DNA from 2 places in the Lentzea sp. NPDC102401 genome. Region 1 is predicted to be linked to the other one. Evidence: predicted binding sites of a transcription regulator. Region 1 holds the regulator's gene; the other holds the start of a gene.
The links. Region 1 encodes HspR, which represses chaperone genes until heat shock. Its sites were predicted from a motif close to ANNTTGAGTNNNNNNNACTCAANNT; they were not measured.
Positions count from the first base shown of each region.

Region 2: the regulator HspR is predicted to act here: its motif matches at 8,269-8,293, upstream of ACIRG5_RS31750 (adenylate cyclase).

Region 1 covers NZ_JBIWKS010000003.1:551,731-567,524, forward strand. Annotated here, with positions in the region: gene ACIRG5_RS13340 (DUF4097 family beta strand repeat-containing protein) at 9-851, shown strand; gene dnaK (molecular chaperone DnaK) at 1,040-2,908, shown strand; gene grpE (nucleotide exchange factor GrpE) at 2,905-3,525, shown strand; gene dnaJ (molecular chaperone DnaJ) at 3,560-4,723, shown strand; gene ACIRG5_RS13360 (heat shock protein transcriptional repressor HspR) at 4,729-5,157, shown strand; gene ACIRG5_RS13365 (hypothetical protein) at 5,154-5,657, shown strand; gene ACIRG5_RS13370 (SDR family oxidoreductase) at 5,639-6,538, opposite strand; gene ACIRG5_RS13375 (TetR/AcrR family transcriptional regulator) at 6,622-7,197, shown strand; gene glyA (serine hydroxymethyltransferase) at 7,180-8,397, opposite strand; ZMP/ZTP riboswitch at 8,411-8,495, opposite strand; gene ACIRG5_RS13385 (FAD-binding oxidoreductase) at 8,502-9,605, opposite strand; gene ACIRG5_RS13390 (pyridoxamine 5'-phosphate oxidase family protein) at 9,920-10,543, shown strand; gene ACIRG5_RS13395 (MDR family MFS transporter) at 10,736-12,403, shown strand; gene ACIRG5_RS13400 (VOC family protein) at 12,301-12,684, opposite strand; gene clpB (ATP-dependent chaperone ClpB) at 12,810-15,392, shown strand; gene ACIRG5_RS13410 (hypothetical protein) at 15,392-15,778, shown strand; gene ACIRG5_RS13415 (cytochrome P450) at 15,761-15,794, opposite strand, start outside.
Region 2 covers NZ_JBIWKS010000010.1:266,657-282,450, reverse strand. Annotated here, with positions in the region: gene ACIRG5_RS31785 (FAD-binding dehydrogenase) at 1-853, opposite strand, end outside; gene ACIRG5_RS31780 (cupin domain-containing protein) at 929-1,348, shown strand; gene ACIRG5_RS31775 (hypothetical protein) at 1,628-2,314, opposite strand; gene ACIRG5_RS31770 (hypothetical protein) at 2,585-3,127, shown strand; gene ACIRG5_RS31765 (S8 family serine peptidase) at 3,379-6,612, shown strand; gene ACIRG5_RS31760 (hypothetical protein) at 6,665-6,940, opposite strand; gene ACIRG5_RS31755 (mechanosensitive ion channel family protein) at 7,089-8,171, opposite strand; gene ACIRG5_RS31750 (adenylate cyclase) at 8,294-9,298, shown strand; gene ACIRG5_RS31745 (hypothetical protein) at 9,301-10,281, shown strand; gene ACIRG5_RS31740 (adenylosuccinate synthetase) at 10,281-11,501, shown strand; gene ACIRG5_RS31735 (NUDIX hydrolase) at 11,452-12,096, shown strand; gene ACIRG5_RS31730 (M1 family metallopeptidase) at 12,071-13,270, opposite strand; gene ACIRG5_RS31725 (Pls/PosA family non-ribosomal peptide synthetase) at 13,267-15,794, opposite strand, start outside.

The DNA.
Region 1 (15,794 bases):
TTGTGCTCATGATGAGGACTGCGCTGGTGGCGTTGGTGGTGGGGGCGGTGCTCACGGTGTCGACCGGCTGTGGCATCCGCATCATGAAGTACGAGTTCTCCGACGACCACGTCGTCAGCGAGAAGTTCACCTCGGTGAAGGTGCGCGGCGACCAGGACTCCGGGGACGTGACGATCCGGTACCAGCAGGGCCTGACCGAGACGAAGGTCCACCGCAAGGTCGAGCACAACAAGGACAACAAGCCCTCGGGTGTCGCGCACCGCATCGAGGGCAGCACGCTGGTGCTGGACGGCTGCGGCAACGACTGCGAGATCAACTACGAGGTCCTGGTCCCGGCCGCGGACATCACGGTGGTCGGTGACATCGGCTCGGGTGACGCGACCGTCGAGGGGCTGGCCTCCGTCGACATCAGGACCGGCTCCGGCAGGGTCATCGCCCGCGACATCTCGGGGGACGTCAAGGTGAAGACCGGATCCGGCAATTTCGAGGGTGCCAGGATCGGCGGCGCCGTGACGGCCGACGTGGGGTCCGGCCGGATCCTGCTGGACGCGATCAAGGGCAAGGCGCTGCTCGGCACCGGTTCCGGGGAGATCGACGGCACCTCGATGGAGAACGAGGTGATCGCGAACGCCGACTCCGGGGGGATCAGGCTGACGTTGTCGGCGGCGAAGTCCGTGCGGGCCACCACCGGGTCCGGCGACATCACCGTCCGGGTGCCGGGTGGGCCGTTCAAGGTCGTCGGTTCGTCGGGCAGCGGTGAGCGCGCGATCCACGTTCCGACCGATCCGGTTGCGCCGCTCGAACTCAACCTCAACGCGGGCTCGGGGGACGTCCAGGTGCTCGCGGCCTGAGGGCCGGCCAGGGTGAACTGTGTCGAGGGCCACTCCACAAGGGGTGGCCCTCGTCGCGTTGTGAGGGAACAACCAGACTTTGTCGGCCGTTGGGACAGTCAGAAACCTTGAGTCGGGTAGGCTCAACGTTGAGCAGATGGCAAACTTGAGTCAGCAACGCTCAACAAGTACTAGCGGAAGGAACTCCAATGGCGCGTGCAGTCGGCATCGACCTCGGGACGACCAACTCGGTCGTCGCAGTCCTCGAAGGCGGTGAGCCGACGGTCATCGCCAACTCGGAGGGCTCCAGGACGACCCCGTCCATCGTCGCTTTCGCCAAGAACGGCGAGGTCCTCGTGGGCCAGCCCGCGAAGAACCAGGCCGTCACCAACGTCGACCGCACGATCCGCTCGGTCAAGCGCCACGTCGGCACGACCTGGCAGACCGACGAGATCGACGGCAAGAAGTACACCTCGCAGGAGATCAGCGCTCGCGTGCTGATGAAGCTCAAGCGCGACGCCGAGGCGTACCTGGGCGAAGAGATCACCGACGCGGTCATCACCGTCCCCGCCTACTTCGAGGACGCGCAGCGCCAGGCCACCAAGGAGGCCGGCCAGATCGCGGGTCTCAACGTGCTCCGCATCGTCAACGAGCCGACGTCGGCCGCTCTGGCCTACGGCCTCGACAAGGGCGAGAAGGAGCAGACCATCCTGGTCTTCGACCTCGGTGGCGGCACGTTCGACGTCTCGCTGCTCGAGCTCGGCGACGGCGTGGTCGAGGTCCGTGCGACCTCCGGTGACAACCACCTCGGTGGCGACGACTGGGACCAGCGCGTCGTCGACTGGCTGGTCGAGCGCTTCAAGCAGGCCAACGGCATCGACCTGACCAAGGACAAGATGGCCCTCCAGCGCATCCGTGAGGCTGCGGAGAAGGCCAAGATCGAGCTGTCGAGCTCCAACAACGCCTCGATCAACCTGCCGTACATCACCGTCGACGGCGACAAGAACCCGCTGTTCCTCGACGAGACGCTGTCTCGCGCCGAGTTCCAGCGCATCACGAACGACCTGCTCGAGCGCACCCGCGCGCCGTTCAACAACGTGATCAAGGACGCCGGCGTCTCCGTCGGCGACATCGACCACGTCGTGCTCGTCGGTGGCTCGACCCGCATGCCCGCCGTCGCGGAGCTCGTGAAGGAGCTGACCGGCGGCCGCGAGCCCAACAAGGGCGTGAACCCGGACGAGGTCGTCGCCGTCGGCGCCGCCCTGCAGGCCGGTGTCCTCAAGGGTGAGGTCAAGGACGTCCTGCTGCTCGACGTCACCCCGCTGTCTCTGGGCATCGAGACCAAGGGCGGCATCATGACCAAGCTGATCGAGCGCAACACCACGATCCCGACGAAGCGTTCCGAGACCTTCACGACGGCCGACGACAGCCAGCCGTCCGTGCAGATCCAGGTCTTCCAGGGCGAGCGCGAGATCGCGGCGCACAACAAGAAGCTCGGCATGTTCGAGCTGACCGGCCTGCCGCCCGCCCCCCGTGGCGTGCCGCAGATCGAGGTCACCTTCGACATCGACGCGAACGGCATCGTCCACGTGTCGGCGAAGGACCTGGGCACCGGCAAGGAGCAGTCGATGACGATCACCGGTGGCTCCGCGCTGCCGAAGGACGACATCGACCGCATGGTCAAGGACGCCGAGGCCCACGCGGAGGAGGACAAGCGCCGCCGCGAGGAGGCCGAGGTCCGCAACCAGGCCGAGACGCTGGTCTACCAGACGGAGAAGGTCGTCAAGGAGAACGACGACAAGCTCCCGGCCGAGATCAAGGACAAGGTCAACGCCGCGATCGCCGAGGCGAACGAGGCGCTCAAGGGCACCGACATCAACGCCATCAAGACGGCGGTCGAGAAGCTCGCGACCGAGTCCCAGGCCATCGGCCAGGCCATCTACGCCAACGCGCCGGGTGCTCCCGGTGCCGAGGCCCCTGGTGCTGACGCGCCGGGTGCCGCCGGTGCGGGTGCCGGTGCCAAGAAGGACGACGACGTCGTCGACGCCGAGATCGTGGACGAGGACGAGAAGAAGTGACCGAACCGAGGCATGCCGCCCCTGACGAGGAGCAGCCTCAGGTCGTCGTGAACGACCGGCGCCGGATCGACCCCGAAACGGGTGAGGTCCGGCCGCCGGCCCACGTCGCCGAGGAAGAGGGCACTGCTCCGGCCGAACCTCTGGTCGCCGAGGTCGTGGACGAGGTGGCCGCCGAGCTGAAGACCCAGCTCGACGAGCGCACCGCCGACCTCCAGCGGCTCACCGCCGAGTACGCGAACTACCGCAAGCGGGTGGAACGCGACCGCGAAGCGGTGATCAACAACGCGAAGGCGTCCGTCGCCTCCGAACTGCTCTCGGTGCTGGACGACATCGAGCGGGCCGCCGCGCACGGCGACCTGACCGGTGCGTTCAAGGCGGTCGCGGACAAGCTCGTGTCCACGCTCGCCAAGACCGGCCTGGAGCCGTTCGCGCACGACGGCGAGGCGTTCGACCCGTCGGTGCACGAGGCCGTGCAGCACAGCACGTCCCCGGACGTCGACGGCCCGACGGTCACCGCCGTCCTGCGTCGTGGCTACACCTTCGGCGACAAGCTCGTCCGGCCCGCGCTCGTCGCGGTGACCGACCACGAGCCCGCCGCGTCGTCCGAAGAAGCCTGATTTCTATTCCTCTAGGGGAAGGAGGAGCCGTCCGGTGAGTCAGAGGGACTGGATCGAGAAGGACTTCTACCGCGAGCTGGGCGTCTCCTCCGAGGCGACAGCGGACGAGATCAAGAAGTCGTACCGCAAGCTCGCCCGCGAGCTGCACCCCGACGCGAATCCCGGTGACGCCAAGGCCGAGGCCCGCTTCAAGTCGGTCTCCGAGGCCTACGGCGTGCTGTCGGATCCGGCCAAGCGCAAGCAGTACGACGAGGCCCGCCGCCTGTTCGCGGGCGGTGGTGGCTTCCCGGGCTCCGGTGGCTTCGGCTCCGGCGGGTTCGACGTGAACGACCTGTTCGGCCGTGCCGCGCAGAACACCGGTGGCGGCGGCCTGGGCGATCTGCTCGGCGGCCTGTTCAACCGGCGTGGCGGCGCGACTCCCGGGTCGGCCACGCGTCCGCGTCGTGGTGAGGACGTCGAGACCGACGTCCGCATCGACTTCACCGAGGCGGTCAAGGGGGCGACGGTGCCGTTGCGCCTGTCGTCCCCCGCCGCCTGCGCGACGTGCGGTGGTTCCGGCGCCAAGCCGGGCACCACGCCGCACACCTGCGCGACCTGCACGGGCTCCGGACTCGTCACGCGGTCGCAGGGTGCGTTCGCGTTCAGCGAGCCGTGCCGCGACTGCCGCGGCACGGGCCGGATCATCGACGACCCGTGCCCCGAGTGCGGTGGCGACGGCGTCAGCACCCGTACCCGCACGCTGACCGTGCGGATCCCGTCGGGTGTCGACGACGGCCAGCGGATACGCCTCGCGGGACAGGGCGAACCGGGCCGCAACGGCGGTCCGAACGGCGACCTGTTCGTGCGCGTGCACGTCAACCCGCACAGCGTGTTCGGCCGTCAGGGCAACGACCTGACGCTGACGGCGCCGATGACGTTCTCCGAGCTCGCTCTGGGATCGACGTTGACCGTGCCGACCCTCGACGGCAAGGTTTCCTTGAAGGTGCCCGCCGGCACCGCCTCCGGGCGGGTGCTGCGGGCGCGGGGCAAGGGGATCACGAAGCGGGACGGGACCGCGGGCGATCTCCTGATCACCCTGGAGGTCGCGGTGCCGAACAACCTGTCGTCCGAGGCACGCAAGGCACTCGAGGCGTATGCCGACGTGACGCAGGACCACGATCCGCGAGGCGATCTGAACGCACTCCTTGAAGGGCGGTGAGTCCGGTGGGTTTTCCGTTCCCTCCGGGGACCGATGAGGACACGCCGTTCTTCGTGATCTCGGTGGCGGCCCAGCTGTCGGGCCTGCACGCCCAGACCCTCCGGTCCTACGACCGGCTGGGTCTGGTCTCGCCGGGCCGCACGAACGGTGGCGGCCGCCGTTACTCCATGCGCGACATCGTGTTGCTGCGCGAAGTCCAGCGCCTCTCGCAGGACGAGGGCGTGAACCTCGCGGGCATCAAGCGGATCATCGACCTGGAGAACCAGGTCGACGCTCTGCGATCGCGGGTCGCCGAACTCCAGCAGGAACTCGCACAGGCGTTGGCGGCGGCCGATTCCACGGCCGCCGCTGTACACGCCTCCTACCGGCGTGACCTCGTGCCGATCCGGCAGGAGACCGCGTTGGTCGTGTGGAAACCCAAGCCGCGCAAGTGATCGAGCGCGTCTACGAGGTTTTCGCGACGCCGCGTCCCAGGGTGGTCGACTTCTGCGACCACTGCGTGGACGCGGCGAGCGTCGCGCCCTTCACCACCGTGCCGTTGCGGGAGCTGACTTCCGGCCAGGTCGAGAAGTTCTGGTTGAAGTCGGGCACGATCGGCGACGAGACCTTCGTGCGGTACCTGCTTCCGCGTGTGCTGGAACTGATCGCGCTCGGAGAGCTCGAAGCGGACTTCTTCTGGCTGCGCCTGGTGGCCGAGACTCACGCGAAGGGCGATCCGCGGGAGCGTTCGGCCGTGCAGGACTACTTCCTCGCGACGCCGATCGCGCTGGCGGGACTCGTGCGCGAAGGTCCAGACGTTGGACCGTTGACCACGTGGCTGCGCCGAACGGAAACCCTTGCCGTGCTTGAGGAATCCGCTCTGGCCGGACCGGACCCCGACGGCGTCCTGTCCGAGGCCCACCTGAAACTCGAAGCTCAGCTCTGCTCGAAGTAGAACCCGGCCTCCAGGTCCTCCAAGATGCCGGGTTCCTTCGGTTCCCAGCCCAGCAACGCCTTCGTGCGCGCACCGGACGTCGGTGCGTCCCGCGAGACCATGAACGCGAGCGGTCCGAAGTGCTCTTGGGCGCGTTCCGCCGGGATGGCTTCGACGGGCACGTTCAGCTTCCGGCCGATGACCTCGGCGATCTCCCGCATCGTCACGGCCTCCTCGGCGACCGCGTGCAGCACTGAGCCCATCGGAGCCTTCTCCGCGGCCAGCCGGTAGAGCCTCACCGCGTCCAGCGTGTGCGTGGCCGACCAGCGGTTCGTGCCGTCGCCGGGGTAGCCGGAAATCCCCGTGGCGCGGGCGGTCCTGACCAGGATCGGGATGAAGCCGGCCGTGTCCAGTGCACTGTGGACGGTCGGGGGCAGTACGACGACCGAGCCGCGGACGTCCTGGGCGTCGAGGATCGCGTTGCGGGCGGCGCCGCGCGGGCCCTCGCTCGAGATCCGCTCCTCCTCGGTGGCGGTGCGGCCCAGGCCCGAGTACGCCAGCGTGCCGGCGGTGCCGATCAGCGCCTTGCCGGTACCGGCGAGCTCGTCCAGGAACGCCCGGACGACGGCGAGGTCGGCGTCGGAGGCACCCTGGTAGTCGCCCGCGTACATCTCCTCGTGCTTGAACGCCAGGTGGATCACGGCGTCCGCCTCTGCCGCGCCCTTGCGCAGTCCGTCGAGGTCGTCCAGATCGCCGCGCCGCACGCCGGCGCCCTGGGCTTCGAGCTTGGCGGCGGACGCGTCCGAACGGGCCAGGCCGACGACCTCGTGGCCCGCGTTCAGCAGTTCTGGGACCAGTGCCGAGCCGACGTGGCCGCTGGCACCCGTGACGAAGACCTTCATGACACTTCCTTCAAGTGATGGGACTTGGTCTCATCAACCGTAGCAGAGTGATGAGACTAAGTCGCATCACTTAGGATGGGGGCATGGGTCGATGGGAGCCGGACGCGCGGGAGCGGTTGGTGCGCGCCGCACTCGACCTGTTCAGCGAGCAGGGGTACGAGAACACCGCCGTCGCGCAGATCGCCGAGCGTGCGGGCCTCACGAAGAGCACGTTCTTCCGGCACTTCCGGGACAAGCGCGAGGTGCTGTTCGGCGGCCAGGACGTGCTGGCAGACCTGATGACCGGCGCGATCGCCGCCGCACCCGCGGAAGCGAGGCCGCTGGAGGTGGTCGAGGCGGCGCTGGTGGCGACAGCGGTGACGTTCACGGACGAACGCCGGGCGCACGGGCCGCAGCGGCTGGAGGTGATCGCGAGCAACGACGAGCTGCGCGAGCGGTCCGCGTTGAAGATGGTCGGGTTCGTCATCGCGATGACGGACGCGCTGAAGCAGCGCGGAGTGCCGGAGCTCGACGCCGCCGTGGCCGCCGAGCTGGGCGTGCTGGCGTTCAACCGCGGCTACGAGCGCTGGCTGGAGACCGGCGGGGACTTCGCGGAAGTCGCCCGCCGGACGCTCGGCGAGGTGCGTGAGGCCGTCGCCTCGCTAGAGGGTGCCGAGTAGTTCCCCGACCTCGGCGGCGATGCGGTCCAGCGCCTGGTCGTCGTCGTGGGCGGCGATCGCGCGGTCCATCCAGTTCGCGATCAACGGCATCTGCTCCGGCTTGAGGCCGCGCGTCGTGATGCCGGGGGTGCCCAGCCGGATGCCGGACGGGTCGAACGGCTTGCGGGTGTCGAACGGGACCGCGTTGTAGTTCAGCTCGATGCCCGCCCGGTCCAGGGCCCGCGCGGCCGGCTTGCCGCCGATCAGCTTGGACGTCAGGTCGATCAGCACCAGGTGGTTGTCGGTGCCGCCGGACACCAGGTCGAAGCCGCGTTCCAGCAACGCCTCCGCGAGCGCCTGCGCGTTCCTCACGATCATGTGCGCGTACTCGCGGAACTCCGGCTGCGACGCCTCGTGCAGCGCGACGGCGATCGCGGCCGTCGTGTGGTCGTGCGGACCGCCCTGCAGACCGGGGAACACGGCCCGGTCGATCGCCTTCGCGTGCTCGGCGTCGCACAGGATCATCGCGCCACGCGGGCCGCGCAACGTCTTGTGCGTGGTCGTGGTGATCACCGGTGCGTGCCCGACCGGCGACGGGTGCGCGCCGCCCGCGACGAGTCCGGCGATGTGCGCGATGTCGGCCACCAGGATCGCGTCGATCTCGCGGGCGATCTCCGCGAACGCCGGGAAGTCGATCGTGCGAGGGATGGCGGTGCCGCCGCAGAAGATCACCTTCGGGCGTTCGGCCTGGGCCAGCGCCCTGACCTCGTCCATGTCCACGACACCGGTGTCCTTGCGGACCTCGTACTGGACCGCGTTGAACCACTTGCCGGTCGCGGACACAGTCCAGCCGTGCGTGAGATGACCGCCCATCGGCAGGGACATGCCCATCACGGTGTCGCCGGGCTGCAGGAACGCCAGGTAGACGGCGAGGTTCGCCGGGGCGCCGGACAGCGGCTGGACGTTCGCGTGCTCCACGCCGAACAGCGCTTTCGCCCGGTCGATGGCGAGCTGTTCGATCTGGTCGACGACCTGCTGGCCCTCGTAGTACCGCTTGCCGGGGTAGCCCTCGGAGTACTTGTTGGTCAGCACCGAGCCGGTCGCCTCGAGCACGGCGGCCGACACGTCGTTCTCGGACGCGATCATGCGCAGCTTGCTCGCCTGACGGCGTTCCTCTGCCTGGATGAGAGTGGCGATCTCGGGATCGACTTCGCGCAGCACGGCATCACTCCGTGCCGGGCACCCAGGCGTTCGGTGCGCTCGGCCGTCGCTTCCCGGTGGTCAGTTCCACCCTCGGCACGCCAGTCGCTTACGACGTGCCGAGTTTAGTCCAGCGTGAACGGGTCGTACTTGATCCGGTCGAGAGGAGTTCCGGCGACGAGCATGCGGGACACCGTCGATCTGATCATGGCTGGGCTGCCGCAGACCAGGACGTCGCGCTCTTCCCACGCGCCGTAACGGGTGACCACGTCGGCGAGGCTGCCCTGCTCAACACCTCGGACGCCGGGGTCCGACTCCAGCACCGGCACGACCGTGAGCCACGGGTTCGTGGTCGCGATGCGCTGCAGGTTGTCCAGGTCGTAGAGGTCCTCGCGGGTGCGGCCGCCGTAGAACAGGTGCACGCGCGGGTTCTCGCCGAACTGCGCCATCTCGTCGATGATCGCGTGCATCGGCGCGACGCCCGTGCCACCGGCCACCATCAGGATGTCCGAGCCGGCCGTGCGGTCGACCGACAGACGTCCCATCGGCGGTCCGATCCGCCAGGTGTCGCCGGCCTGCGTGTGGCCGACCACCGAACGGGACACCCAGCCGCCGTCGACGGACCGGATGTGGAACTCGATGACGCCGTCCTCGCGCGGTGCGTTCGCCGGCGAGTAGTACCGCCACAGGCGCTTGCGCTGCGGCGTCTCCACGCTGACGTACTGACCGGCCTTGTAGCTGACGGGGTGGTCCGGTTGCAGCCGGACGACGGCCAGGTCCCACGAGACGCGCTGGTGCTCCAGCACCGTCGCGTGCCAGTACGCGGGCCCGTTGTCGGCGTCGGCCGCCTCCTGCATCGCCCTGGCCATGAGGGTGTAGGCCTCGGCCCACGCCATCTCGACCTTGGGCGTCCAGGCGGCGCCGGAGAACTTCTTCACCGCGGACAGCAGTGCGGTCCCGACCGCCTCGTAGTGGACGTTGATGACACCGAACTTGCGGTGGTCACGACCCAGCTGACGCAGGAAGGGGATGAGGTCGTCCGGGCGGTCGACCATCTGCACCACGTGCACGAGGGCGCGCAGCAGACGGCTGCGTTGCACCTCCATGTTCGCGGGGAACATCTCGCGTGTGGCAGGCGAGAGCGAGAAGAGCATTCCGTAGAAGAACTTCGCCACTTCTTCGGAGTGCGGCTCCACCACCGCGAAGCTCTCCCGGATCATCCGCACCATCGCGGTGACACCAGGCGGGGGTTCTCGGTGGGGCGGGGTAGGGATGGGGCTCAGCACAGCGTTCGCAGTCATGGTCCGCGCGCAGTCTCCACGTTCTCATTGGCGTTCAGTGGCGCCGGCAAGGCGCTGTTCGTCCTCGTCAAGCATCCGTCCCCCGACAGGGTGGACAGTAACCCCTGATCGGGCTGTTTGACTCCTTGATGCCACCTTTGAGCGAAGCATGGTCACTCTAGGTGAGTAGTTGTTACCGCAACAGTGTGAATGTGAGGGTCCGTCTGTACCGGGTTGCGTGCTTGCGTGCTTGGGTTGGGCGCGTGTCCCTGCCTGAGTTGACTGATACCACCTCACCTGACCGTGACGAGCTTCCCGGCTCACGCGGTGAGCACTTCCTCCAATGTGCCCTGGAGACGTCCGATCGCGCTACGCGCTTCTACACGGACCAGGTGCTGGACCACCTCAACCCCGCGATGGCCGAGTTCGTCGGCCGGATGGAGATGGCCTTCATCTCGACCGCTGACGCCGACGGGGAGTGCGACTCGACGCTGCGGGCGGGCCCGGCGGGGTTCCTGCGCGTGATCGACTCGCGGACCGTCGCCTACCCCGAGTACCGGGGCAACGGCGTGATGGCCTCGCTGGGCAACATCATGGAGAACCCGCACGTCGGGATGCTGATGGTGGACTTCGCCGACGACCTGATCGGGCTGCACGTGAACGGCCGCGCCCGCATCGTGCCTCGTGAGGAGTTCGAGACCGAGGACAAGAAGGTGGAGCGCTGGGTGGTGGTCGAGGTGCAGGAGGCCTACGTCCACTGCCGCAAGCACATCCCGCGGATGGTCCCGGTCGACCGCGTCCGGAACTGGGGCACCGACGACGTCAAGAGCAAGGGCGGCGACTTCTTCGGGGTCAAGGCGGACCGGATGAGCAACGCCGACAGCTGAACCGCTGCTCGCAGCCCCCGTCATCCGCGTCTTCGCGCGGGTGGCGGGGGCTGTCGCGTGAGGTCGGGCGAGACCGCGGCTCGAGCGGGCGGCGCGACGCTGGGGTGTGACCCATCAGCCACCGAATTAGTTGGCCTAGCTAACTATCTCCAGATATAGTTGTATGGCATCAACTAACTACTGGAGGTGTGCTTGAACCGGCCCTCGTCGCATCGGGAGATCCTCGAAGCGCTGTCCGGCATCTGGGTGGCGCTGCTCGTCGCGATCCTCAGCTCCACCATCGTCTCGAACGCTCTCCCGACGATCCTGGCCGAGCTCAAAGGCACGCAGACCCAGTACACCTGGGTCATCACCTCGATGCTCCTCGCGTCCACCGCCAGCACGCCCCTGTGGGGCAAGCTCGCGGACCTGTTCGACAAGAAGAAGCTGTTGCAGGCGGCGATCGTGATCTTCGTCGTCGGCTCGGTGCTGTCCGGGTTCAGTCAGAACATGGAGCAACTCATCTCGTTCCGGGTCCTCCAGGGGCTGGGGATGGGTGGTGTGCAGGCCCTGGGGCAGGTCGTCGTCGGCGCGCTGCTCAGCCCGCGCGAACGCGGCCGCTACAGCGGCTACACCGGCATGGTGATCTCGGCGGGGACCGTGGGCGGGCCGCTGGTCGGCGGGTTCCTCGTCGACTGGCCCGGCTGGCGCTGGTGCTTCTTCGTCTGCGTGCCGCTGGCGCTGGTGGCGCTGGCCGTGTTGCACAAGACGCTGCACCTGCCGGTCCGCAAGCAGCACGTGAAGATCGACTACCTGGGTGCCACGCTGATCACCGGCGGCGTGAGCCTGGTGCTGATGTGGGTGTCGTTCGCGGGCAAGGACTTCGCCTGGATCAGCGCGGAGAGCGCGCTGTTCGTCGCCGGTGCGGTGCTCGCGATCGTGGGTGCCTACTTCGTGGAACGGCGGGCGTCCGCGCCGGTCATCCCGCTGCACCTGTTCAAGAACCGGACCGTGGTGCTGGCGATGCTGGGCGGCGTCGCGGTGGGCACGGCGATGTTCGGGGCCTCGGTGTTCATGGGGCAGTACTTCCAGATCGCGCGCGGGTTCTCGCCGACCAAGGCCGGGTTGCTGACCGTGCCGCTGGTGCTCGGCCTGAGCATCTCGTCCACCGTGAGCGGGCAGCTGATCGCCAGGAGCGGCCGGTGGAAGAGCTACCTGGTCTGGGGCTCGTTCTCGCTGGTCATCGGGCTGGCGCTGCTCGGGACCATCGACCACCGGACCAACCTCGTGCTGATGGGCGGCTACCTGGCGCTGGTCGGCGTCGGGGTGGGGCTGACCATGCAGAACCTGGTGCTGGCCGTGCAGAACGGCGTGGGGATGGCCGATCTCGGGGCCGCGAGCTCCACGGCCACGTTCCTGCGGTCGCTGGGCGGGACGGCCGGCGTCTCGGTGCTCGGGGCGGTGCTGGCCGCCTCGGTGAGCACGAAGACGCTCGACCGCGGTTCCCTCTCCCCAGTCGTACGGGACTCCTACGGCGACGCGATGGGTGAGCTGTTCCTCATCGCCGCCGGTCTGGCGGTGTTCACGGTGATCGCGGTCCTGCTGATCAAGGAGCAGCCGCTGCGGGACTCGGTGGAAGACGAAATTGTCACTCCAACGGGTTCTGGTGCACAGACGGTCGCCACTGAGCTTGATTCGCCTGTGGATACTGACCAGCGGATTGTGGACAAGTCGGTGCCCGCTGTGGACAAGCTGTTGGTGCTTTCGAGTGACAGCGATCAGGAGGTCGCGGCGCGTTCGGCTGCGCTGCGTTCCACGCAGAACTCGTTGCCCTCGGGGTCGCGCAGGGTCACCCAGCCGGTGCCGTCGGGCCTGCGCTGATCGTCGAAGACCGTCGCGCCGATGCCGACGAGGCGTTCCACCTCCTCGTCGCGGGTGTTGTCAGCCGGCTGCAGGTCCAGGTGCAGCCGGTTCTTCAGTTCCTTGCCCTCGGGCACGTTGATGAACAGGTAGCGGACGCCGTTCGGCAGTTCGATCATGGACTCGGGGTCGCCGGGGTTGTCGTCGGGGTGCAGAGGCAGGCCCAGCACCTTGCTCCACCAGGAGGCGATCTCGTAGGAGTCGCGCGCGTCGATCGTGATGCTGTGGATGATTGAGGTCATGAACTGATCTTCGCCTAGCCGGCGTGTGATCTGGACCGATTTCAAGGTTGAGCGGAACACACTCAACTTTTCTGACGTTGTACGGGATGATGGTCCATGCTGGTGGCTGACCACGAGGTGGAGGAATGGACGCTTTCAACCCGACGACCAAGACGCAGCAGGCCGTGTCCGCGGCGGTGCAGGCCGCGACGCTGAACGGGAACCCGGACGTGGGTTCCGTGCACCTGCTCAGTGCACTGCTGGCGCAGACGGACGGGTTGACCGCCCCGTTGCTGTCGGCCGTGGGCGCCGACCCCGCCCAGGTGCGCAAGGAGCTGGAGCAGCTCTCCCGCTCGTTGCCGAGTGCTTCCGGCTCGACCGTGTCCGCTCCGCAGTTCTCGCGCGACGCCGTGCGGGTGATCGGGAAGGCCCAGGAGCTCGCCACCGAGATGGGTGACGAGTACGTGTCCACCGAGCACCTGCTCGTGGGGCTCGCGCAGCACGGTGGCCAGGTGGCCGACCTGCTGCGGCGGCACGGTGCGACGCCCGACGCGCTGACCGACGCCTTCGCGAAGGTGCGTGGCTCGGCGCGGGTGACGTCGGCCGATCCCGAAGGCACCTACAAGGCGCTGGAGAAGTACGGCGTCGACCTGACCGAACGCGCGCGCAAGGGCGAGCTCGACCCGGTGATCGGCCGTGACGCCGAGATCCGCCGGGTCGTGCAGGTGCTGTCGCGGCGCACGAAGAACAACCCCGTGCTGATCGGCGAGCCCGGCGTCGGCAAGACGGCGATCGTCGAGGGCCTGGCGCAGCGCGTCGTGGCCGGTGACGTGCCGGAGTCGTTGCGCGGCAAGAAGGTCGTGTCCCTGGACCTCGGCTCGATGGTCGCGGGCGCCAAGTACCGCGGTGAGTTCGAGGAACGGCTCAAGGCCGTGCTCAAGGAGATCACCGACTCAGCCGGGCAGGTCATCACGTTCATCGACGAGCTGCACACGATCGTCGGTGCGGGCGCGACCGGTGAGTCGGCGATGGACGCCGGCAACATGATCAAGCCGATGCTGGCCCGCGGTGAGCTGCGCATGGTCGGTGCCACGACCCTGGACGAGTACCGCGAGCACATCGAGAAGGACGCCGCCCTGGAACGCCGCTTCCAGCAGGTGCTGGTCGGCGAACCGTCGGTGGAGGACACGGTCGGCATCCTGCGCGGGCTCAAGGAGCGCTACGAGGTGCACCACGGCGTGCGCATCACCGACGCCGCCCTCGTCGCCGCCGCCACGCTGTCCGACCGCTACATCACCGCGCGCTTCCTGCCGGACAAGGCCATCGACCTCGTCGACGAGGCCGCGTCCCGGCTGCGCATGGAGATCGACTCCCGGCCCGTCGAGATCGACACCGTCGAACGTGCCGTGCGGCGCCTGGAGATCGAGGAGATGGCGCTGGCCAAGGAGTCCGACGCGGCGTCGGTCGAACGGCTGCACGCCCTGCGCGCCGAGCTCGCGGAGAAGCGCGAGGAGCTCTCCGCGCTGACGGCCAGGTGGCAGAACGAGAAGGGCTCCATCGACCGCGTCCGCGGCCTGAAGGAGCAGCTGGAGTCGTTGCGCGGCGAGTCGGAACGGGCCGAGCGCGATGGCGACCTCGGTCGCGCCGCCGAACTCCGTTACGGCCGGATTCCCCAGCTGGAGAAGGAACTCTCCGTTGCCGCGGAATCCACACAGGCCGATGCGATGCTCAAGGAGGAGGTCGGCCCGGACGACGTCGCGGATGTCGTGGCGGCGTGGACCGGCATCCCGGCCGGCCGCCTGCTGGAGGGCGAGACCGCCAAGCTGCTGAGGATGGAGGACGAACTCGCGCGCCGGGTCGTCGGCCAGGCCGAAGCGGTGCGGGTCGTGTCGGACGCGGTGCGCCGCACGCGCGCCGGAGTCGCGGACCCGGACCGCCCGACGGGCTCGTTCCTGTTCCTCGGCCCCACCGGCGTCGGCAAGACCGAGCTCGCGAAGGCGCTGGCGGCGTTCCTGTTCGACGACGAGCGGGCGATGATCCGCATCGACATGAGCGAGTACTCCGAGAAGCACTCGGTGGCCCGCCTGGTCGGCGCGCCTCCCGGCTACGTCGGCTACGACCAGGGCGGCCAGCTCACCGAGTCGGTCCGCCGCCGCCCGTACTCGGTCGTGCTGCTGGACGAGGTCGAGAAGGCCCACCCGGACGTCTTCGACGTGCTGCTGCAGGTCCTCGACGACGGCCGCCTGACCGACGGCCAGGGCCGCACCGTCGACTTCCGCAACACGATCCTGGTGCTCACCTCGAACCTGGGTTCGCAGACCATCGTGAACCCGTCGCTGACCGAGCGGGAACGCAAGGACGCCGTGATGGCCGTGGTGCAACGGCACTTCAAGCCGGAGTTCCTGAACCGGCTGGACGACGTCGTGGTCTTCCACGCGCTCGCCACCGAGGAGCTGACGTCCATTGTGGACATCCAGATCACTCGCCTGGCGGACCGGCTCGCGGCCCGTCGCCTGACGCTGGAGGTCACGCCGTCGGCCCGCGACTGGCTGGCGTTGAACGGTTTCGACGCGATCTACGGCGCCCGGCCGCTGCGACGGCTGGTGCAGTCGGCGATCGGCGACCAACTGGCCAAGGAGTTGCTGGCCGGTGAGGTGCGCGACGGTGACACCGTGCGGGTCGACGTGCTGGACGACAACAGCGGCCTGATCGTGGGCCGCACCGCGTGATGTTCGTGAGGTATCAGGCGGCGCAGGCCAACGCCAACGGGAACTTCTCCGGAGTCTTCGGACTGGTGAACGGCCTGCGCCGGCGTGGTGAGCTCACCGCGGAGCAAGAAGAGTTCGTGCGCGTCAACAACGCCTGGTACAACGCCGCCTACGTCGATCCGTCGACGGTCGACCCGACGGTCTACGACCGGGAGGTCAACCCCGCTGCCCGCGCGTGGTTCAAGGCGGAGGCGACACACCTGGTGGAACGGCTGCCGGGTTACCTCGCCCTCCTCGACGCGCACGGAGTGCGATGGGAGCGACTGACCAGCGACGATCCCGGCCGCGTCGTCTACGAGGACGCGGACCAGGTCGTCGTGGTGCCGCGGTCACCAGGCCACGGGTAGCGAGACCAGCGCACGG
Region 2 (15,794 bases), on a different contig from region 1:
CGATGCCCTCGGGGTAGTGCCACATGCGGTCCTCGTTGATGATCGCGCCGCCGGCCTTCTGCGTGATCTCCATCATCGAGCCGTCCACGAAGTCCGGCACACCGGCGAGCATGAACTTCGGCGGCTTGCCCATCCGCTCCGGCCAGTTCTTGCGGACCAGGTCGTGGTTGCCGCCGATGCCACCGGACGTGACGATCACGGCCTGCGCGGAGAGCGAGAAGTCGCCGACGACCGTCCGGGAGCTGGGTTCGGCCCTGGCCACCGACGACGGCTCCAGCACGTCACCGGACACGCCGTCGCACACGCCGTTGGTGACGTTGACGCTCGTGACCTTGTGGCGGAACTTCAGCGTCACGAGTCCTTTCGCGACAGCCTCCCGCACCCGGCGTTCGAACGGTTCGACGATGCCCGGCCCGGTGCCCCACGTGACGTGGAAGCGCGGCACCGAGTTGCCGTGCCCGTCCGCCAGGTAGCCGCCGCGCTCCGCCCACTGCACGAACGGGAACCAGCGCACCCCCATGTTGTGCAGCCACGAGCGCTTCTCGCCGGAGGCGAAGTCCACATAGGCCTGTGCCCACAGCCGTGGCCAGTGGTCGCTCTCCCGGTCGAACGCCGCCGAGCCCATCCAGTCCTGCAGCGCCAGGTCGTGCGAGTCCTTGACCCGGAGCCTGCGCTGCTCGGGGGTGTCCACCAGGAACAGCCCACCGAACGACCACCAGGCCTGGCCGCCGAGCGACGCTTCCGGCTCCTGGTCGAGGAGAATGACCTTGCGGCCCGCGTCCGCGAGCTCTGCGGTCGCGACGAGACCTGCGAGGCCCGCGCCGACGACGATGACATCCGCGTCATGTGCCATCGGGCGAGTCTAGATCTACCGCTGGTCACGCACGAGACCTGAGTTAGTTTCACTTTTTGAGGGGATGACGGCCCAGTGAGCTTCCGACCGGCCTCCGAGGTGGGTTTCACCACTCCGACCACGCGTTTTGTCGCGCCAGGGTCGGTCACGAACGGTGAGTTCGGCCTGTTCGAATGGCGGATGGAGGCCCGTCAGCCGGGCGCGCGCCCGCACTTCCACAAGACGTTCTCCGAGTCGTTCTACGTGCTCGAGGGCGAGATCACGCTGCTCGACGGCGAGGAGTGGACGACAGCGGGCGAGGGCGACTTCCTCTACGTGCCTGCTCATCGCCCGCACGCGTTCCGCAACGACAGCGACGCCCCGGTCCGGATGCTGATCCTGTTCTCGCCGGGAATCGCCCGCGAGAACTTCTTCCTGGAGGTCCGCAACGCCAAAGGGCTCTCGCCAGAGGAGCTCGTCGCGTTCTACGAGAGCCACGACCAGTACAACCTGTGAGGGTGCCGTCGACCGCCACTACCGGTGAGGGGGGTTTACCGGAGTGCCGGTCGACGGCGGGTTGACCGCGGCGCGAGCACGCATCGCCTGCGGAAGGGCTTTTCCGACCTGGGGGTGTCGGATCGCCCTGGCGCGCAGCTCGAGCGCCAGCGGCCAACCACTTTGTTGAACGTACAACCGGACCGCTGTGTTCCGGTCGGCTTTCACTGTGACCAGGCTCAATTCCTTCAGCTCGCCTTCAGGTTCTGAACCGGTCAGACGCAGCTGGTGATCAATTGCTCACGAAAGGTCGTTGAGCTTGCGTTCCGCAGCTTTGCGGGCCTTCTCGGCGGCAGAGGTGACCCGCTTGGCGTCCTCCAGCCGTTCCGCCGCCCGGTCGAACGCCCGCTGCGCCGCCAGCTGGTCGGCCTGAGCCTCCCCGAGTGCCTGCTCGGCCTCGTCCAGCGCCTGCCGCGCCTCGGCCCGCTTGCGCTCCTGCCGCTCGCGCCGTTTGCGGGCCAGCGCGTCCTCACCGTCCTGCGCCGGCTCGGGCGTGGGCAGCGCGAACCCGAACCCGGAGTACTCCAGCCCCTTCGTCAGCTGCCCGTTGCGGACCTGCTCGGCGGACTCTGGGTCGGCCATCGCGGCCGTCAGGGTGTTGCGGACCTGCGTGACGGCGTCGTCCGCGAGCGGTCCCGTCAGCTCCAGCGTGCGGTAGACGAGAGCTTCCATGAGCTCTTTGCGCTTGCGGCCGAGCTCCCGCATGGTCAGCTGGGCCGTGGAGAGGCCCAGGGCCTCCTCCAGGCCCTCAGGCGCGTCCCTGACGAGCTTGTTGACCGCCCAGGCGCCCACGGTCGGCCTGCGCAGCTCCTGGATGGCCTTGGCGAGGTCCTTGTCGTCGGCCTGCTTGGCCGCGGCGTTGCGGGCCGCGGTGAAGTCCTTCGGAGGCAGGCCGTAGAGCTCGTCGGCGACCGGCTTCAGGTCCATGGGCGCAAAATAGCGCCTGACCGGCCCTCAGTCCTGCCGAATGATCTGGTGCCCGCGCTGTCCCGTGACAACGCACACGGGCTTGCTCAACAAATCCAGGGCCGCAGGCGTCTGAAAGTCAGGTGGTTCGTGCGGGGATCAACCCCCGTGACCACCTGGTCGGCAGGCACGGCGGGCAGACCGCGGTATTCCGCCCGCACCGGCATCCGACCGTCCTGGTTTCGCACCGAACAATGTCGGGCCCCGCAATCGGGTAAACAGGATGGAGACATGCACACCAGGTGGAGATGGTTCCTGTTCGGCCTCGGCGCAGCCGTGGCCGCGATCGGTCCGCTCGCGGCACTGAACGGCCCCTGGTACGGCTACGTCTTCGGCGGCCTGTGGTTCCTCATGGGCGGCACGGTGGCGTGGCGGACCTTCAAACTGGGCACGAAGCTCACCGCCCAGGGCATCACGTCGAACGGCCTCGATCGCGAGACCACCGTCGAGTGGTGCGACGTTCAGGGGTTCGAACCGAAGCGCAGCCGGAACCTGATCTTCTTCCACACCATCACGCCCGCGGCACAACTCCGCCGCGGCACGCACGTGCTGACCGAGCTGAGCCTGCTCTCGATCAAAAAGGACTCGGTGCCCGAACGGACCGCGAAGCACGTGACGGAACTGCGGCAGGCGCTCGAAAGGCATCGGGGCAGGTGCCCGGAGTGCGGAGCGCAGCCGAAAGTGCTCGTGACCGGGCAGGGGATGGTGGCGCGCCTGCGGTCCCGATTGCGTTCGCTATTGGGCGGAAATAGCGATCAGTCCATCGCCCGATGACGAGATCCTGTTACACGCCAACACCGTTCACCGTTGACACAGCCTTGACATTCCCCTCCATCAGCTCTTGACTGGAGAGTGGTTGCTCGTTCCACGGCAGAAAAGAAACACGCAGCACTAAAAGTGTGCCCGTTCAAGCCGCTGAACAGTCCAATGTGGATCTGGGAATTACTCCGGTCCGACGATTGCCACTCGTGAGACGAAGAGATGTGCTTCGGAGCACTCTTTACCCCACGAAGGGCACATGCGCCGTGAAGAACTGGAGACGCCGCACCGGAACGGTCTTGCTGACCGCGGTGCTGGGCACTACCGGGATCGGCTTCGCCGCCACCCCCGCCATCGCGCAGAACGCGTCGCAGCAGCCGGCCGCTGACAAGCAGCTGGACAAGCAGGACCGTGCGCTCGTCGACGAGGCCGCCCGTGAGGGCAAGCCGACCGTCGACCTCCTGGTCGCCGCGGAGGACGGCAAGACCGACGCCGCGGTCAACGACCTCAAGGCGCTCGGCGCCACGGTCCAGAAGACCGAGAAGGACGTCGACTACGTCAAGGTGACCATCCCGCGTGAGAACGCGGCGAAGGCCGCCAAGCTGGCCTCGGTCAGCACCGTGGACGTCGACGGGCTCGTCGCCCTCGACAACCCGCGTCCCGAGGGCATGGAGCAGCCGGCACCGCAGAAGGCGCCGGACTCGAAGACCCCGCGCACCAACCCGTACATGCCGACGCAGGACACGCAGGCGGCGCAGTTCGCCACCGCGCACCCGCAGTGGGACGGCCGCGGCACCACGATCGCCGTGATCGACTCCGGCATCGACCTGGACACGCCCGCGCTGCAGACGACCAGCACCGGTGAGCGCAAGGTCATCGACTGGTACAACGCGAACGCCACGAACTCCGGCGACGGCACCTGGGTCACCATGACCAAGACCGGCCGCGTCGGCAAGTTCGTCGAGGGCGGCAAGGAGTACACGGCGCCGGCCACCGGTGGCCCCTACTCGTTCGGCCTCTTCCGCGAGACCGCGGGCGACCTGAACCTCGCCAACAGCGAGACCGGCGGCGACATCAACCGCGACGGTGACCGCACGGACGCGTTCGGTGTCCTCCAGGACATCACGACGAAGGAAGTCTTCGTCGACACCGACGGTGACGGCAACTTCACCAACAACAAGCGCATGATCGACTACAAGGTCAAGCAGGACAGCGGTTTCTTCGGAACCGACAACCCCGCGACCCCCGTCGCCGAGCGCGTCGCGTTCGTCGTGCAGACCGACCGGTCGATCTACGACAACGCGGGCACGCCGTACGTCAACCTCGGCATCGCGGGCGCCGCGCACGGCACGCACGTCGCCGGCATCACCTCGGCCAACAAGCTGTTCGACGGCAAGATGGCCGGTGCCGCCCCCGGTGCGAAGCTGATGGCCATCAAGGCCTGCCTCACCACGCCGTCCTGCACCAGCTCCGGTCTCATTGACGGTGTCCTCTACGCCGCGCGCAACGGCGCCGACGTCGTGAACATCTCCATCGGTGGCCTCCCGGCGCTCAACGACGGCAACAACGCCCGTGCGGAGCTCTACAACCGCACGATCAACGAGTACAACGTCCAGCTGTTCATCTCGGCTGGTAACTCGGGCGCGGGCGCCAACACCGTCGGTGACCCGTCGGTCGCCACGGACGCGGTGAGCGTCGGCTCGTACATCACCAAGGAGACCTGGCTCTCCAACTACGGCTCGAAGACCGCGCAGAAGCAGAACCTGCACGGCTTCTCGTCGCGTGGCCCGGCCGAGGACGGCGGCTTCAAGCCGAACATCGTCGCGCCCGGTTCGGCGATCTCCACCACGCCGCGCTGGCAGCCGGGTGGCCCGGTGGCGGGCACCTACGCCCTCCCGGCCGGCTACGCGATGTTCAACGGCACCTCGATGGCCGCCCCGCAGGCGACCGGTGCCGCCGCGCTGCTCGTGAGCGCGTTCAAAGCCACGCACAACGGCACGAAGCCGACCAGCGCCGAGCTGCGTTACGCGATCCAGCGCAGCGCGAACTACGTGAGCACCCTCGGTGCCTACGAGCAGGGCGCGGGCCTCTTCAACACCAACGCCGCGTGGACGTTGCTGGACAAGCACTCCGTGCCGGACAAGGTCACCACGGCCGTCCAGGTCAACACCGTCCTCAGTGGACTGCTCGCCACCCCGAACGTCGGCATCGGCATCCACGACCGTGAAGGCGTGACCGCGGGCCAGGAGTACACCCGCACCTACACGCTGACCCGCACCACGGGCCACGACGACGAGACGTACAACGTTTCCTGGAAGGGCAACGACGGCACGTTCACGGCGCCGAAGAAGGTGGAACTGCCGCTGAACAAGGCAGTCCAGTTCGCCGTCAAGGTCAAGGCCAAGACCGCGGGCGTGCACAGCGCCGTCCTGCAGCTCGACAACCCGGAGACCCCCGGTGTTGACGCGCAGACCCTGAACACCGTGTTCGCGGCGGAGAACTTCAACGCCGCCAACAAGTTCTCGGTCACCAAGTCCGGCACGATCGCGCGCAACCAGTCGACCAGCCTCTTCGTGAACGTGCCCAAGGGCACGAGCGCGCTGAAGGTCGACCTGGCCGGCGGCGGCGCCGAGGCCGGCAAGGGCCAGGTCCGCTTCCTGCGCTACACCCCGCAGGGCATCGGCTTCGACTCCAACACGTCGACCAACTGCTACAACCCGGACGCGGGCGCCGGTTGTGCCGGTGGCACCCCCACCAGCCGCACGGTGGCCAACCCGATGGCCGGTGTGTGGGAGATCGTGATCGAGGCGCGCCGCACCTCCGACGCCGACGAGGCGCCGTACTCGGTGACCGCGTCCGTGCTCGGCACGTCGGTCAGCCCGAACCCGGACACCATCGCGTCCGCGACGCTGGGCACGCCGATCGAGCGCTCCTACACCGTCACGAACACGCAGGCCGAGTTCACCGGCCGGCTCGCGGCGCAGCCCGCGCTGGGCAGCGCGAAGCAGGCCCGTCCGACGATCGCGAACCTGGAGGTTCAGCAGTACCAGGTCGCGGTCGGCGCCGGCGCGACGAGGCTCACCGCCACGATCGGCAACACCGCCGACCAGGGCGCTGACCTCGACCTGTCCGTCTACAACTGCACGACGGGCTCGTGCGTGCTCGCCGGTCAGTCGGCGGACGCGGACTCCGAGGAGTCGGTGACGATCGCCAACCCGGCGGCCGGCAACTGGCTCGTCGTGGTGGACGGCTACGCGGTGCCCGCGGGCACCACGGAGTTCGACTACTTCGACGTCTTCACGTCGGCCGGTCTCGGCACGCTGACCGTGTCGGACACCAACGCCCAGCGTGCGGCGGGTGCGACGTGGAACGCCACGGGCGTCATCACGCCGCAGGGCGTGCCTGCTGCCGGCCGCGTGCTGCGCGGTGAGCTCGAGGTCCGCACCGACGAAGACGTCGTCGTCGGCGGCGGTGCCGTGATCATCCAGTCCGTCAGCTAGCAGCTCTCAGAAAACGCAGAAAGCCCCAGGGTCCACGAGATCCTGGGGCTTTCTACGGTTCAGGCAGCTTGTTGCCGAGCGGCTCGTCCAGATCCACCCTGGACACGCCGATGATCAGATACGCGTCTTCCACCTTGTCGACCGGCATCTCGGCGCGCAGGTAGCCGATTCTGGGATCGCGCGACTCGACGGTCGCGCCCAGCCTCGTCAGTGCCTGCTCGACCTCCTCGTCGCGTCCCGGCTGCACGGAGATCATCAGTGGCACTGTGAGGTGGCCGTCACGCTTCGCCTGCTCGAGCCGGATCCTGTCCGGTTTCGCTGAGGACACGGTCGGCACCTCCGCCAAGGGCACGGCTGGAGACCCGTTCGTACCACAGCTTGCGAGAGCCAGCGCGCAAAACGCGACGGCGAGCGGTCTTCTCATGTGGTGAGGACGGAACGAGCTCCGCGGGCGGTTGCATCCTGTTTTCGCACCGTCACTGCTTCGGTCCCGCAAACGCTTGCTCCCGCAACGCCCCGTCAAGACTCTCACCGAACACCCGAGCGTCCGTGTGCTGGTCACCGGCGGGCTGAGACTTCTTGACCCCGCTCACGGCCTTGGTCCTGACCTGCGGCAACGCGCCGCCGTGCTGCCGCTGCACCCAGTCCACCAGGTGCTCACGCGTCAGACAGCGCAGGTCCCACAGCTTCCCGGCATCAGCGGCGCTGACCAGCGCACGCAACCGCACGAACCCCTGTGTGGCCTGCGTGACCTGGAGAACGGACACCCGCCCGTCCCACAGATCGCTGCCCTCCAACATGGACCGCATCTCCTGCCGCATCGCCTCGACCGGCACCGTCCAGTCCAGATCGAGCTCCACGGTCCCGAGCAACGCCGACTGCGTGCGCGTCCAGTTCTCGAAGGGCGTCTTGAGGAAGTACGAGGTGGGAAGCACCAGCCGCCGGTCGTCCCACAGGTGCAGCACGACGTACGTCAGCGTGACGTCCTCGACCCGCCCCCACTCACCTTCCACCACCACAACGTCATCGAGCCGCACCGCGTCACTGAACGCGATCTGCAGCCCCGAGATCAGGTTGCCCAGCAACGACTGCGCGGAGAACGCCGCCACAGCACCAATAACAGCCGCTGAGGCCAGCACGGTGGACCCGACAGCCCGAGCCCCGGGAAACGTCATGAGGATCGCGCCGACCGCCAGCACCCCGATGACCACCAGAACCAGCCGCCGCACCAACGTGATCTGCGTGTGCACCCGCCGCGCGTGCCGGTTGTCCGTGACATCAGTACGAATCCGCGACAGCGAAACGTCCACAAGGGTGCTGATCAACGCGGCCAGCAACCAAGCTCCGGCCAGGATCAACGCGATTCCCAGCGCGTGCAACGTGACCGGCGCGTTGACCGGGTACACGCTCAGGCTTATCTGCGCGGCCAGCAACGCCCCGAACGCCTGTCCGGGCCGGTACATCTTGCCGCTGTGGGTGAAGCGGCGGACCAGGCGGTGGATCACCTCCACCACGAGCAACGCGAAGGCCACCGAGCAGCCCATGACGACGAAAAGCACTGTTCCTCCTCCCGTATCGGGGCCGGGTACCCGGCGTCTGGGGAGGGGAACACCATGAGTCGCCTCACGGGACCTCGGTCACAACCGTTGCGTTCTCGGTTTGAGTCTGCAAGACTCAAACCATGTTCACGACACCGGAGGCGCTGGAGCTGGTGGAGCGCGCCAGAACAGCCGAGGCGCTGTTCGGGCCCCGCACCACCGATCCTGACCTGCGCAAACAGGCAAAGCGCCGGTACCGTGCGCTGGCTTCGGTCCTGCACCCCGACGTGGTCGGACCGGACAACACGCGGGCGCACCGGGCGTCGGCGAACCTGACCCGCCTGCACCACGAGTGGACCCACAGCACGAGCGTCGAACTGAAGACCAGGACCGGCGTCTACCGCATCGGCGAGCCGTTCGCGGTCGGCAGCATCGCCAACCTGTACGAGGCGGACGGGCCGCAGGTGGTCAAGGTGGTGCGCAACCCGGCCCTCAACCCGCTGCTGCACGGCGAATGGCACGCCCTGCGAGAGCTGGAGCGATTCACCGACCGGAACCAGTGGTTGCGGCCCTACTATCCGCGGCTGCTCGACACGTCCGGCGATGTCGCCAAGGGCTCAAGGGCTTTCACCGTGCTGGACCCGCTCATCGACGGGTTCGTGACGCTCGCGGACGTGAAGCGTGCGTACCCGCACGGCCTGGACGGGCGCGACTACGCGTGGATGCATCGCAGGCTGCTCAAGGCGTTGGCCGGCGCGCATCAGATCGGGCTCGTGCACGGGGCTGTGACCGCCGAGAACGTCATGGTGCACCTGGGACAACACGGGATCGTGCTGGCCGGCTGGTCGTTCGCCGTCGAGAACAACCAGCGGCTCCTCGCGACCAGCAGGACCATCGGCTACCCGCCGGAAGTTGCGGCAGGAGAACTGGTCACGGCCGCGACGGATGTCCACATGGCACACACGATGATGCTCGATCTCCTGAAACACGAAGAACATCGGCAACAAGCCTTCGCGCGAGGCTGCCTGCAGGAACGTCCGGAACGCAGGCCTGACGCCGCCGACCTGCTGGGCGAGTACGACGACCTGCTCGAAGAACTTTACGGACCAAGGGTTTTCCGCCCGTTCGCTCTGCCAAAGGGAGAATGACCATGGGACACGGCAAGTGGGATGACAACGCCTACGCGGCAGCCAAGACCTTCCGTGCGGCCAAGGGAATCGCCGACTTCGGCTACACCGCCTCGATCAAGGGCAACCCCGCGTCGAGCTGGAAGGCGGCGCCGAGCCTCGACCCGCTCAACGTCGAGTACCGCGAGTGCCGCGACTCGCCCGACCACGCCGACTCGACGCCGATCGCGGTGCTGTTCGACGTGACGGGGTCGATGGGCGCCGTGCCGCGGATCATGCAGGGCAAGCTCGGCAAGTTGCACGGACTGTTGCAGCGCAAGGGATATCTCGCCGACCCGCAGCTGATGTTCGGCGGGATCGGGGACGCCGACAGCGATCGCGTTCCGCTGCAGGTCGGCCAGTTCGAGTCGGACAACCGCATGGACGAGCAGCTGCGGGACATCTTCCTCGAAGGCAACGGTGGCGGGCAGAAGAGCGAGTCGTACGAGCTGGCCGCGTACTTCGTCGCACGGCACGTGGTCACGGACGCGTGGCAGAAGCGGGGCCGGAAGGGATATCTGTTCATCATCGGCGACGAGCTGAACAAGCCGCGGCTGGAAGCCAGGCACATCCGCCGGATCATCGGCGACGACGTCAAGCAGGACATCGACCCCGTGTCGGTGTACCGCGAGCTCGCCCGCAAGTGGCACGTGTACTTCATCCTGCCCAACCAGTCGTCGTACTTCAACGACGACTCCATCGGTGAGCACTGGCGGACGATCCTCGGGCAGAACTTCCTCAAGCTGGACGATCCCGGCGCGGTGTGCGAGCTGATCGCCGCGACGATCGGCATGGAGGAACGGGTGGTGGATCTCGACCAGGCCCTGGTGGACCTCGCCGAGATCGGGTCGGTCGCCGAGAGCAGGGCGGTCGGCAAGGCGCTGGTCGCCGTCGGCGGCGCGGCACGCTCGATCACCGCCGCGCCGCTGGGCATCGACGGCCCCGATGACGTGGCGCTGAGCTGATGAACGACCACGTGATCGTCGTCGGGCTGGGGTTCGGCGACGAGGGCAAGGGGGCCACCGTCGACGCGCTGTGCGCCGACGGGTCGGTGTCCACCGTCGTGCGGTTCAACGGGGGAGCGCAGGCCGCGCACAACGTGATCGCCGACGGACGGCACCACACCTTCAGCCAGTTCGGGTCCGGCACGCTCGCGGGCGTGCCGACCTGGCTCTCCCGCCACGTGCTCGTCGAACCGATCGCGCTGGCGACCGAGTCACGCGAACTGGAGGCGCTGGGCGTCGCCGACCCGCTCTCGCTGATGTCGATCGACGCTCAGGCGCTGCTCACCACCCCGTTCCACGTGGCCGCGAACCGGGCCCGCGAGAACGCACGGGGCAAGGATCGCCACGGTTCGTGCGGCAAGGGAATCGGCGAAACCGTCTGGTACGGGCTGCTGGAGGGGACGACCAGGGGAGTGGTCGTCGAGGGGCAGGAGGTCATCGGCGAGCCGGGTCCGGCCCCGGCCGTCGGTGACTGCCTCGATCCCACCACGTTGAGGCGCAAGCTGGACGCGCTCGCCAGGTTCTACGAGCCGCTGATCGGCGACGGCGTCGGCGTGGACGAGCTGGTCATGCTCTACCGCTCGTTCGCGGACGCCGTCCGGATCACGAGCGCGGACGAGGCCGGGCGGCTCGCCGACGCCGGAAGGCTCGTTTTCGAGGGTGCACAAGGCGTTCTGCTGGACGAGACCTACGGCTTCCACCCGCACACGACCTGGTCCACCACCACGCCACGCAACGCGCGTGAGCTGCTTCAGGGACGCCCGGCCCGCGTCATCGGCGTGATCAGGACCTACCAGACACGGCACGGCGCGGGCCCGCTGCCGACCGAGGACCAGGCCGTCCTCGACCGGTTCCCGGAGGCGCACAACGGCACCGGGGAGTTCCAGGGTGCCTGGCGGGCCGGCCACCTGGACGCGAACCTGTTGCGCTACTCCGTCGATTGCTGTGGGGGTATCGACGGCTTGGCCGTGACGCACCTGGACGCTCGTGGCTTGAAGGTGGCCACGGGTTCGAGCCTGGACGACCTTCCCGATCCCGTGGCCTTCCTGGAGGACCTGCTAGATGTCGATGTGCTCGTCACCGGCGCGGGGCCGACCAGGGCGGACTACGTGGTGCGGGACAATCCACGACATGATCGAGTCGACGTTGGTGTCGGTGGACGTGATCGTGCTCCGGTTTGATCCGGACGCACGTGCGGTGCTCGTGGGGGTGGCGTCGCGCGCGCAGGAGCCGTTCGCGGGCCAGTTGGCGCTGCCCGGCGTGCTGCTGGGCAGGGGTGAGCGGCTGCGCGACGCGACCACGAGAGCCGTCACGGGCAAGCTGGGCCTCGCCGCGGAGTCCGTGACGGCGACCGGTCAGCTCGCCACGTTCGACGAGCCTTCCCGCGACCCGCGCGGCCCGACGTTGTCGATCGCGCTGTGGGCCACGGTGACCAGGCCGACCGGTGACGTGGCGGTCTGGAGCCGGTTCGACGCCGTGCCCGCGCTGGCGTTCGACCACGACCGGATCGTCGCCGACTGCCGGCCGCTGCTGGCGGACAAGCTCTGGCGGGACGTGCCGTTCACGGCGGGCCTGCTCGGGCCCGAGTTCACCACGGCGCAGGCGCTCGACGTGACCGAGTCCCTGACCGGCGACCGGCCCTATCCCGCCAACCTGGGCCGCACGATGGACCGCGTGCCGGGCCTCGCCCGCACCAGCCAGCACGCGTCGGCGCTGCCCAAGGGAGGCCGTCCGCCGCTGGTGTGGAGGTTCAGCGCAGGGGAAGCTCCGGCTTGAAGAGCCAGCGGGTGAGCAGGTCCCGATGTCCGGCCAGTGCGAGGAAGTCCTCGGTCGTCACCACGCCGTGCCGGTTGCGGGCACACCACTCCCGCAGCAACGCGAAGAACGAGTCGTCGCCCATCTCGCGGCGCAGGGCGTGCAGCGTCAAGGCTCCGCGCTTGTAGACCCTGTCGTCGAACCAGTCGGCGCGTGGTGGCCGTCCGATCACGAGGTTCTGCGGCAGGCGCCTCAGCAGATCCCGTGCGCTGGCAGCACAAGCGTCGGCGGAACGGCCGCCGGAAGCCTCGGACCACAACCACTCCGAATAGCAGGCGAAGCCCTCGTTCAGCCAGATGTGCTCCCACGCGGCGATCCCGACCGAGTTGCCGAACCACTGGTGCGCCAGTTCGTGCGCCACCAGCCGTTCCGAACCCCGGCGCCCGTCGACGTGGTTGGCGCCGAACGTCGAAAGCCCTTGCGCCTCAACGGGAACGTCCAGCGCGTCATCGGTCACCACGACCGAGTAACGTGCGAACGGGTAGGGTCCGAACAACGACGAGAACAGCTCGATCATGGCGTTCTGGCGGCCGAAGTCGTGTGCGACGAGCCTGCGCAACCGCGCCGGCGCCCACACGTCCGGCAGCGCCTCGACGTACTGTCCGATCTGGACGGTCGCCAGGTAGGTCGCCATCGGCGCGGCCATCGAGTACGTCCACTTGGTCGTGCTGCCGGATACCTTGCCGTCGACCAGCACCCCGTTGCACACCACCGTGTACGGCGAGGGCGCGACCACTTCCAGGTGGTACGAGGCCTTGGAGGAGGGATCGTCCAGGCACGGGAACCACGACGGCGCACCGATCGGCTGCGACGCCACGATCGACCCGTCCGTGAGCTCGTCCCAGCCGAGATCGCCCCACTCCGGCGTCGAGACCGGCACGGGCGTGCCCGAGTACCGGACCTCGACCGAGAAGGCCCCGCGCACGGCCGCACGGATGTTCAGCACACCGCCTGAATGCCCGTAGCGCGCCGGTTTGCCGTTCACCAGCACCTTCGCGATCCGCAGTGGACCGAAGGACAGCGAGAACGACGACAGCGAAGTGCAGGAAGCCTGCAGCACCGCGCGCCCGGACAGGCGCGCGGAATGCGGCTTGTAGTCAAGCTCTAATGCGTAATGATGTACGGAGAAGCTCATGTCCACGCGGAGATCGGGTTGCCCAGCCAACGGGTTCCCGACGGTACATCCTCTCCGCGCATGACGAGCGAGGCGGGTCCGATCGTCGTGTGAGCGCCGACGGACGCGCCGGGCAGCACGATGCCGTGCGGGCCCAAAGTAGCGCCCTCCGCGAGTGAAACCCGGTCCATGCGCAGGATCCGGTCGTGGAACAGGTGCGTCTGCACGACGCAACCGCGGTTCACCGACGCGCCGGCGCCCAGCGACACCAGGTCCGCCTCGGGCAGCCAGTACGACTCGCACCACACGCCACGGCCGACCGACGCGCCCAGCGAGCGCAGCCACAGGTTCATCAGCGGCGTGCCACCGGAGAACCCGATCAGCCACGGCACCGCGAGCACCTCGACGAACGTGTCCGCGAGCTCGTTGCGCCACACGAACGCCGACCACAGCGGGTACTCACGCACCTTGAAGCGGCCCACGAGCGTCCACTTGGCGATGACGGCCACCAGGCACGCGGCCACACCGGCGCCCAGCAGCACGACGCCGGCCCACCAAAGCCCGAACTCCTTCAACGCGAACAGCACGAGCACGACGAGAGCCACGTTCAGCATCACCGGGACGAACCGGCACAGCTCGACCAGAGCCCGCGCCCACATGAGGCGCTTGGGCGGGTTGAACGTGCGCGACTGGTCCGACACCTCGGCGGAGCGCGGCAGCTTCATCGGCGGCATGCCCAGGTACGACGACCCGGCCTTGGCCCGCTTCGGCGCCGCCGACAGCACGCCGACGAGTCCGCCCTTCGGCACGTTGCGGCCGGGGGCGGTCATGCCCGAATTGCCCAGGAAAGCCCGCTTGCCCACGCGGGCCGTGGCGATGCGCAGCCAGCCGCCGCCAAGCTCGTACGTCGCGACCATCGTGTCGTCGGCCAGGAACGCTCCGTCGCCCACTCGGGTCATCTTCGGCAGCGCGACCACGGTGGACGCCTCGACGTTGCGGCCGACCTTCATGCCGAGCAGCCGCAGCCACACCGGCGTGAACAGCGACGCGTACAACGGGAACAGGGCCGTGCGCGCGTTGTTCATCAACCGCTCTGTGGTCCACGCCGCCCACGCCACGCGGCTGTGCACGGCGTAGTAGCCCTCGCGCATGCCGATGCCCAGCAGCCGCACGGCGACCAGCACGATCAGCGCGTACGAGCCGAACCAGATCGCGGACGCGACCGGCACGTCCCACAGCGCCGAGGTCAGGGAAACGGGCCTGCGCAGCACGTAGAGCAGGGCCGGAGCGGCCGCCAGCAGCGGCAGCACGGCCAGCAGGCCGGACGAGACGCCGTACATCAGGTTCCAGAAGCGCGACCGCGTGGGACGGCGCGACGGGAACGAGCGCGACGCCTTGCCCTCACGGGTGGCGGGCACGCCTGACCAGCGCTGACCGGTCGGCACGGACCGAACGACACCCGAACCGGGCGCCACCTCGGCCTTCTTGCCGATCCGGGCGCCGGGGAACAGCGTGCTGCGCGCACCCACGGTCGCGCCGGCGCCGATCCGGATGCGGCCGATGCGCAGCCTGTCGCCGTCCAGCCACCAGCCGGACAGGTCGACCTCGGGTTCGACGGCGGCGCCGCGCCCGACCTTCAGCATGCCGGTGACCGGCGGCAACGAGTGCAGGTCGACGCCGGGTCCGATCTTCGCGCCCAACGCCCGCGCGTAGTGCGTGACCCAGGAACCGGAAAGTTCGGTGGCGCGCGACATCCGCGCCAGCATCTCGGCGGTCCACAGTCGCAAGTGGACGGATCCACCACGCGGGTACTCGCCGGGCTTCACACCGCGCAGCAGCAGCCGCGCGCCGCCGGCGGAGATCGCCAGCCGTCCGGCGGGGCTCAGGAACACCACGAAACCGGCGGCGACCCACCACCACGACACGGAGGTCCAGCCCAGCACGTTCGACAACGCCGTCAGCCCCACGACCCAGCGCGCGCCGGAGATCGTGAGCAGCGGGATCATCAGCAGCGTCTGCACCACGCCGGTCCAGCGCGGCGTCGGCGCGACCTCGTGTACCTCAGCGGTGGAGCCGTACGACTCCAGACGGCGGGCCAGCTTGTACAGCGTCGGATTCTGGTAGACGTCCTGCACCGACGTGCTCGGGTACCGCGTGCGGATCATCGAGACGAGCTGCGCGGCGCCCAGCGAGCTGCCGCCGGACGAGAAGAAGTTCGCGCCTTCGGAAGCGGGACCGGAGCCGAGCACGGCGGCCCACTGCTCCGCGAGCCAGCCTTCGAGACCGGAGAACACCACGCCCGCGGTGTCCATCGACGCCAGCGGCCACGGCAGCGCGGCACGGTCGACCTTGCCCGACGTGCGCGTCGGCAGCGTCTCGACGACGGCGATCAACGGGACGAGAGCGGCAGGCAGTTCGCCGCGCAACTGCTCGACGGCGGCTTCCTGGTCGAACTCGCCGTCGACCACCACGTAGCCGACGAGGATCTGGTTGCCGCCGCGAGTCGTGCGCACGGCAGCGGCGGCACCGGCGATACCGGGCAACG